DNA from 2 places in the Ruminococcus sp. NATIVEDY160 genome. Region 1 is predicted to be linked to the other one. Evidence: predicted binding sites of a transcription regulator. Region 1 holds the regulator's gene; the other holds the start of a gene.
The links. The regulator HrcA, encoded in region 1, represses chaperone genes, less so after heat shock. The targets are predictions, from matches to a motif close to TGTTAGCACTCNNNNNNNNNGAGTGCTAACA.
Positions count from the first base shown of each region.

Region 2: the regulator HrcA is predicted to act here: its motif matches at 1,793-1,823, upstream of groES (co-chaperone GroES).

Region 1 covers NZ_CP162391.1:72,489-76,909, reverse strand. Annotated here, with positions in the region: gene dnaK (molecular chaperone DnaK) at 1-1,015, opposite strand, end outside; gene grpE (nucleotide exchange factor GrpE) at 1,097-1,651, opposite strand; gene hrcA (heat-inducible transcriptional repressor HrcA) at 1,672-2,706, opposite strand; gene AB1I49_RS00370 (hypothetical protein) at 2,942-3,277, shown strand; gene rpsT (30S ribosomal protein S20) at 3,435-3,695, shown strand; gene AB1I49_RS00360 (hypothetical protein) at 3,834-3,983, shown strand; gene AB1I49_RS00355 (hypothetical protein) at 4,044-4,325, shown strand.
Region 2 covers NZ_CP162391.1:1,006,967-1,011,387, forward strand. Annotated here, with positions in the region: gene AB1I49_RS04930 (phenylacetate--CoA ligase family protein) at 1-1,057, shown strand, start outside; gene AB1I49_RS04935 (ACT domain-containing protein) at 1,084-1,512, shown strand; gene groES (co-chaperone GroES) at 1,858-2,142, shown strand; gene groL (chaperonin GroEL) at 2,161-3,786, shown strand; gene AB1I49_RS04950 (PqqD family protein) at 3,872-4,135, shown strand; gene AB1I49_RS04955 (S24/S26 family peptidase) at 4,128-4,421, shown strand, end outside.

The DNA of each region.
Region 1 (4,421 bases):
CGGGGTTGATGCCCTTGAAGGGTTCCTTGCCGATAAGCTTCTGAACAGCCTCCTGTACAGCGGGGATTCTCGAGGAACCGCCGACCATGAGAACCTTGTCGATCTGACCGATCTGCAGACCTGAGTCTGAGAGAGCGGAACGTACGGGACCCATTGTAGCCTCTACGAGGTCAGAGGTCAGCTCGTTGAACTTAGCTCTTGTGAGGGTGAGGTCGAGGTGCTTGGGACCTGTCTGATCGGCAGTGATGAAGGGCAGGTTGATCGAGGAGGTCGTTACGCCCGAAAGCTCGATCTTTGCCTTCTCAGCAGCCTCCTTGAGGCGCTGCATTGCCATTTTATCAGATGAAAGGTCGATGCCTGTTTCTGTCTTGAAGGAAGCTACCATCCAGTCGATGATGCGCTTGTCGAAGTCGTCGCCGCCGAGACGGTTGTTACCTGCGGTTGCGAGAACCTCCTGTACGCCGTCGCCCATCTCGATGATACTTACGTCGAAGGTGCCGCCGCCGAGGTCGTATACCATGACCTTCTGGTCGTTCTCCTTGTCAACGCCGTAGGAAAGCGCTGCCGCTGTAGGCTCGTTGATGATTCTCTTTACATCAAGACCCGCGATCTTGCCTGCGTCCTTTGTAGCCTGACGCTGTGCGTCGGTGAAGTATGCGGGAACGGTGATGACAGCCTGTGTTACGGTCTCGCCGAGGTAAGCCTCAGCATCAGCCTTGAGCTTCTGGAGAATCATAGCGGAAATCTCCTGGGGTGTGTAGCTCTTGCCGTCGATCGCTACCTTGTACGCTGTACCCATTTCTCTCTTGATAGAGGAAACGGTTCTGTCGGGGTTGGTGATAGCCTGGCGCTTTGCGACCTGACCTACCATTCTCTCGCCGTCCTTGGAGAATGCTACGACTGAGGGAGTTGTTCTTGAACCTTCAGCGTTTGCGATTACTACGGGCTCGCCGCCTTCGATTACCGCTACGCATGAGTTTGTTGTACCTAAATCTATACCGATTGTCTTTGCCATAATTAATACCTCCGAATTATTTTAATTGAAAATGAAAAATTGAAAATTGAAAATTTATGGTCGCTTCGCTCCGAGTATATTTTAGTTAACGACCTGTACCATTGCGTGTCTGATGATTTTGTCGCCGATTTTGTAGCCCGTCTGGAATACCGCGGCGATCTGGTTGGATTTCAGCTCCTCGCTGTCCACCATCGAAATCGCGTTGTGCAGGTTCGGGTCAAATTCGTCGCCGACCTCGCCGTAGCTCTCGATCCTGAGCTTCTCAAACGAGCGGTCGAGCTGGCTCTTTATCAGCTCAACGCCCTTGATGATCTCGGGGTCGGAATCCTTGAGGTTCTCGAGCGCCATTCTCACGCTGTCCGCTACGGGAAGAATCTCCGTGACCGCCTTCGAGGTAGCGTCGTCATAAATGCCGAGCTTCTCGTTCGCGGTGCGCTTGCGGTAGTTGTCGTACTCCGCCGCGAGCCTCATGTATCTGTCCTTCTGAGCGGCAAGCTCCGCCTCGAGCTTCCCGATTTTTTCATCGCGCTCGTCGGGAATGTCCTCAGCGTCGACCGCCTCGGCTTCAACCTCCTCGACGGTCTGTTCAGCCTGAATCTCCTCCTCGGGGATCTCAGCCTTGTTCTTCTCTGACATTTTATTCATCTCCTTCAGGGTTAATCTGTTGTTTCAATAAGCTCTTCCATCAGCTCGCCCGCGCACTGTGCAACGCATTCGATTATCGCGATGTTTCTCGCGTAATCCGTCCGCTGCGCCGTTATTATCGCGAGCACGCCCGAGGGTGTGCCGTCTATGCTGTAGCGCGTTGAGAACACCGCGCTTTTGCTAAGCTCCACGCGCCTGTTCTCGGTGCCGATGGTGACCGCCGTATGCTGCGGTCTGCGGCTGAGCATTGCCGCAACGTCGCGCTCGTTCTGCAGAAAGTCGATGAACTCCCTGCTGACCGACGCCGATGCGCCGTAGTTGAAAATAAGTCTGCTCAGCTTGCTGTGCTTCACGCTTACCTTCGCCGCCTGCTGCGCCGCTTCCATTATCGCGATAAGCGCCGGCGGCATGAACAGCGACAGCTCGCCGAAGCGAACCGCTGCGGACTGAATGAACGGCTGTCCGATCACACCGACCTCTACGCCCGCGAAAAGCTCGTTGAGCGATTTGTCGAACATCGTGATGATCTCGGGGGTGATCACGAACGCGCACCGGAAAAGCCGCGTGCGTATCACGCCGTTTGAGCAGATAAGCACCGCCATCGCGGTATGTCTGCCCGTCTGCACAAAGCTGAGCCGCCTGACCCTGCAATTGTCTGCCGCAGGGGTGGTGGCGAGTGCAACCGAACCCGTGAGCTGCTCCGTCAGATCCGCCGCTCCCTGCAAAATCATCTCGGGAGAATCGGCGAGCTTGCCGAGCGAGTCGCGGATATATGCCGCCGCGACCTGTGCCAGAGGAGTTACGCGCATCACGTTGTCGACGTAGTAGCGGTAGCCCAAGGCAGTGGGAACGCGTCCCGCCGAGGTGTGCGGCTGCACGAGATACCCCTGAGCGGTGAGCTCAGCCATATCGTTGCGGACGGTTGCCGAGGAAACCTGAAGCCCTGTTCCGCCGAGCAGCGCCTTTGAGCCGACAGGCTCGCCGCTTTGGATAAAGCTCTCGACGATGGCGGCGAGAATCGTTTCTTTTCTCGCGGCAGGGGTCATGTCTGTTCCTCCTTGATTTTTGCTTTTAGCACTCTCGGGTGGTGAGTGCTAATTGACTCTATCATTACTATACCCCCAAAGTCAGAAAAAGTCAAGCATTTTATTAAAAATATTTTCCAATTTACAAAAGTTTCACGTCCCGTTCACAATCCACTTGATTTTGAGCGGCGTTTATTATACAATATATATGTTCACCACAGCGCATTTTCGGATATACTAAGGAAAGGAGCCGCTTATGCCGTTTATTCACTATTTCTATGTCTTTCTCTGGGCGGTGCTTGCCGTGCTCTGCTTCTTTATCGGCAGAAAGCACGGTCTTGTGGGCTACCTGCTGACGGTTTTCTTTTTATTCATGTCGGTATGGTACGGGCTTGAGGCGTTCGGCGGACTGCCTGTGTTCGACGGAGTTATGGGTCACGTGTTCAGAGGAGTGCTGATAGTCTTTCTGATAGTGGTCGTTTTCATCTGGTACCGCGGCAGAAAGGCTCAGTTCAATACCCGGAACAAGACCGTTCCTCACGCGGAGGACTGCCACTGTGAGCACTGCGAGGACGGCCGCGAGGAAAACTGAACCGCATATAGACGCAGACCGTTTCCGCGCCACAAGATATTGTTGCAGCGCGGCGAAACTGCGAAAAACCGTACTTTTTTTGAAAAAACGCTTGATTTTTAGCCAAATGTATGCTAGAATAACACTTGTATGACTGCTATTTTAAGGAGGTGGGACAATGCCCAACATTAAGTCAGCTAAAAAGCGCGTAAAGGTTATCGCTTCTAAGACAGCCCGCAACAAGGCCAACAAGTCCGCTCTCAGAACCGCCATCAAGAAGGCGTTCTACGCGATCGACACCAACGCAGATAACAAGCAGGAGGCAGTTCGTCTTGCTACAAAGAAAATCGACCAGGCAGTTGCCAAGGGAATTCTTCACAAGAACACTGCTGCAAGAAGCAAGTCTAATCTCGCGAAGCGCCTTAACGCTTCCGCGTAAGAGCAATCACGATACGATAAAGGCAGAGATTTTCCTCTGCTTTTTTTGTTTTTCTGTTGACTTTTTATAAAAAAATGTTTAGAATAGAAGTATACACAGCTTGATTGTAAATACTAACTATATTGGAGGTCAACGATTATGAAAAACAAAAAGTTTATGTGGATCATCGGCATCATTTCAATTGTTGCTGCGGCGTCTGCAGCTCTCACCGCGTTCCTGATTGTCAAGGACAAGCAGAAAAAGGACGACGAAGAGCTGATGGAGTATCTCGACAACTCAATCGAATAATTGCGAAACCAAAGGCGGTACAAATATACCGCCTTTTTTTCTTTATTTGGAGGGATTATTATGATAGAAATTGAACTCGAGCGCCTGCTCAAAGACGCGAAGGCCGACCCCGACCTCAAGATCGCGCTGCTGAAAACCCGCGCAAGCAACAACCCCGTCGAGGACTTCTGCGCGTTCTGCCGGAGCAAGGGCTATGACATTAACGCAGGCGAGCTGTTCACCGTAGGAATGACCGCGAGCGACGCGAAGCTCAGAAGCGTCAACGGCGGCGGCGTAAACGCTATCGACGGCTGGGACGACGCGTACGAGCAATTCTTTTCGACGCTCATCTGGACGAATTAGAATTAATTGAAAATGTAAAATTGAAAGTTGAAAATTAAGGGTCGCTTCGCTCCGATTTTTAAATATTACCGACTAAAAAACTGACTTTTGCCAAAC
Region 2 (4,421 bases), 930 kb from region 1:
GAACTGCGTCCGCATTCAGTCGACCTCAGGAACCACGGGAAAGCGCGTTGTAGCCTTCTACACCCAGAATGATATCGACATCTGGGAGGAGTGCACCGCCAGAGCCATCGTCGCCGTCGGCGGCACAGAGGACGATGTGTGCCAGGTTTGCTACGGCTACGGCCTGTTTACGGGCGGCGCGGGACTTCACGGCGGCTCACACAGAGTCGGCTGTCTGACACTTCCCATGTCGTCGGGCAACACCGAGCGCCAGATCCAGTTCATGATGGACTTAGGCTCCACTATCCTCTGCTGCACACCCTCATACGCTGCGTACATCGGTGAGACCCTCGCCGAGATGGGCTACAAGCCCGAGGACAACAAGCTCAAGGCAGGTATCTTCGGCGCGGAGCCGTGGACGGAGGAAATGAGACGCAATATCGAGGAGAGCCTCGGCATCAAGGCTTACGATATTTACGGTCTGACCGAAATCAGCGGTCCCGGCGTTTCCTTCGAGTGTGAGGAACAGCGCGGAATGCACATCAACGAGGACCACTTCTATGCCGAGATCATCGATCCCGATACGGGCGAGGCTCTTCCCGAGGGCTCAAAGGGCGAGCTCGTATTCACCGCTCTCGACAAGGAAGCCTTTCCGCTTCTCCGTTACAGAACACGCGATATCTGTGTGCTGACCCGCGAGAAGTGCTCCTGCGGCAGAACTCACGTCAGAATGTGCAAGCCCATGGGAAGAAGCGACGATATGATGATTATCCGCGGTGTAAACGTATTCCCGAGCCAGATCGAAACCGTTCTGCTCAATCAGGGCTACACACCCAACTATCAGATCATCATCGACCGCAAGAACAACAGCGATACCTTTGATATCAACGTCGAGCTCAAGCCCGAGTTCTTCTCGGATATCGTTTCCGAGAACCTCGCCAAGGAAAAGAAGCTCGAATCCGCGATGCGCACCATGCTGGGCATCGGCCCGAAAATCCACCTTGTGCCGCCTAAGTCAATCACCCGCAGCGAAGGCAAGGCTGTCCGCGTTATTGACAAGCGCAAGCTGCACGACTGATCCCGTTATCGGAGAAAGGAACAATTATGGCAATCCGACAAGTTTCCGTTTTTGTAGAAAACCGCCCGGGCAAGCTGCATGAAACCCTCAAGATGATTGCTGACTCGGGACTTAATATCCGCGCTCTGAGCATTGCCGAGACAAAGGACTTCGGCATTCTCCGCCTGATCACCTCCGACACACCCAAGACAATCGAGGTTCTCAGCAAGGAGTCTATCATCAACACAACCACCGTCATCGCCGCAAAGCTCGAGGACAGGGTAGGCGCACTCTGCTATGTGCTTGATTTTCTCGCGCAGGCTGAGGTCAATATCGAATATATCTACGCCTTCACAGCCTCCGAGGATTTCGGCGCGTACGTTGTTATCCGCGTAGACGACGCTCAGAAGGCTGAGGAGGTTCTTAAAGCGCACAACATTCCCACACTCTGTGAGGACGACATCAAGGACATCTGAAAAGCGCGTTTCGGCGGTATGGCAGTCAGAACCGTCCGGTACTATGACAAGCGCCGTATTCTGACCCCGTCCTGCGGACACAAAGGCTTCTGCGTAGAGATCGCAAGACCTAAAGAAAACAACTAAAAGATTCACTCCCCGAACTGCCGGGGAGTGTTTTGTTCTATCAGGAAAGCCGCGCGCATATAATTTAAAATACCCTTGTTTTTCACTGTTTTGAAAAAAAGTCAAACAAAGTCAAGAAAACCCCTTGACATTTCCGAAAAATGGTATACAATAGTATTAGCACTCAGGAAATGAGAGTGCTAATAACTTTATATATTAAAAATAGGAGGCTATTTTTTTATGACTATTAAACCCTTACTTGACAGAGTAGTACTTAAGGTTGAGGAAGCGGAGGAAAAGACCAAGAGCGGTATTATCCTTTCCTCAGCGGCTCAGGAGAAGCCGCAGTTTGCCACAGTTGTCGCGGTAGGCCCCGGCGGCGTTGTTGACGGCAAGGAAGTTGAAATGTACGTAAAAGAAGGCGACAAGGTAATCGCGTCCAAGTACGCGGGCACCATGGTCAAGCTCGACGGTGAGGAATACACCATCGTCAGCCAGTCCGACATTCTCGCCAAGGTTGAATAATTCAGGAGGTATATGATTATGGCTAAGCAGATTGCATACGGTGAAGACGCAAGAAAGGCTCTGATGAAGGGCATCGACCAGCTTGCGGACACAGTTAAGATCACACTCGGACCCAAGGGCAGAAACGTCGTTCTCGACAAGAAGTACGGCGCGCCCCTTATCACAAACGACGGCGTAACTATCGCCAAGGAAATCGAGCTCGACGATCCCTTTGAGAACATGGGCGCTCAGCTCGTAAAGGAAGTTTCCATCAAGACAAACGACGTTGCCGGCGACGGTACAACGACTGCCACACTTCTCGCTCAGGCTCTCATTCGCGAGGGCATGAAGAACGTTACCGCCGGCGCTAACCCCATGGTACTCAAGAAGGGTATCGCGGACGCAGTTAACGTAGCTGTTCAGGCTGTCATCAAGAACAGCCAGCAGGTTTCCGGCACAGACGACATCGCTCGTGTCGCTACCGTTTCCTCACAGGACGAGTTCATCGGCAAGCTTATTGCCGAGGCTATGGAGAAGGTAACCACCGACGGCGTTATCACCGTCGAGGAGAGCAAGACTGCCGAGACCTACAGCGAGGTCGTAGAGGGCATGATGTTCGACAGAGGCTACATTGCTCCCTACATGGTAACAGACACCGACAAGATGGTTGCCGAGCTCGACAATCCTCTGATTCTCATTACAGACAAGAAGATCTCGACAACCCAGGAGATTCTCCCGATTCTGGAGGCTATCGTACAGTCAGGAAGAAAGCTCCTTATCATCGCCGAGGACGTTGAGGGTGAGGCTCTCACAACTCTCGTACTCAACAAGCTCCGCGGCACCTTCACCGTTGTTGCTGTCAAGGCTCCGGGCTTTGGCGACAGACGCAAGGAGATGCTCCAGGATATCGCTACCCTCACAGGCGGCACAGTGATCACCTCTGACCTCGGTCTTGAGCTCAAGGACACAACTGTTGACCAGCTCGGTACAGCCCGTCAGGTCAAGATTGAGAAGGAGAACACCATCATCGTTGATGGTGCAGGCGACAAGGATGCTATCAAGGGCAGAGTTGCTCAGATCCGTCAGCAGATCGAGACCACAACCTCCGACTTCGACCGTGAGAAGCTCCAGGAGCGTCTTGCAAAGCTCGCGGGCGGCGTAGCCGTTATCAAGGTCGGCGCTGCAACAGAGATCGAGATGAAGGAAAAGAAGCTCCGCATCGAGGACGCTCTCGCCGCTACAAAGGCTGCCGTTGAGGAAGGCATCGTAGCAGGCGGCGGTATCGCTTGCATGAACGCTATCCCCGCTGTCGCTGAGTTTGTTGACACACTCGAGGGCGACGCTAAGACAGGCGCTAAGATCGTTCTCAAGGCTCTTGAGGAGCCGCTCCGTCAGATCGCCGCGAACGCGGGTCTTGAGGGCAGCGTGATCGCCGAGAACGTCAAGAGAGAGAACAAGGTCGGCTACGGCTTCAACGCTCTCACAGAGGAGTACACAGACATGGTTGCCGCGGGTATCGTTGATCCTACAAAGGTTACCAGAAGCGCGCTTGAGAATGCTTCGTCAGTCGCTTCCATGGTTCTCACCACAGAGAGCCTTGTTGCGGATATCAAGGAGCCCACACCTCCCGCACCCGCAGCACCCGACATGGGCGGCATGTATTAATAATGAATAAACGTCAAGGGTACGCTTTGTACCCTTGATTTTTTTTCGCCCATGTATTATAATGTCACTGTTAGGTGGTGTAATTATGAAAATAAAAGAAGATTTTGTACTCCGCAAGGTTGCGGATTCATATGTTGTCGTTCCCGTTAACAAGCTGACGCTTGATTTCAACGGTATCATTACCCTCAACGAAACAGGAGCGGTTCTTTTTGAGAAAATGCAGAAGGGTACAAGCAGGGAAGAGCTGATAGAAAACCTTCTTGCCGAATACGACGTTTCTCCCGAGAAGGCGGCGGCTGATGTAGATAAATTCATTCAGAAAGCAAAGGATGCTGATGTCCTTGAATAAAGAGGTTCAGCTCGACGAGGTGATAGCGATCATCTCCGAGAAGCTAAAGGCGGGCGGAACCGTGACCTTCACTCCGAACGGAACAAGTATGCTGCCGATGCTGCGCGACGGCGAGGACGTTGTTGTGCTCAAGGGCACCGAGGGAAAAAGGCTGCATCTGTTTGACGTACCTCTTTACCGCAGGGATAACGGGCAGTACGTGCTGCACCGCGTTATAGATTTTTGCCGCGACGGGTCTTACGTCATGTGCGGCGACAATCAGTTCGCAAGGGAAAAGGGGATCCGC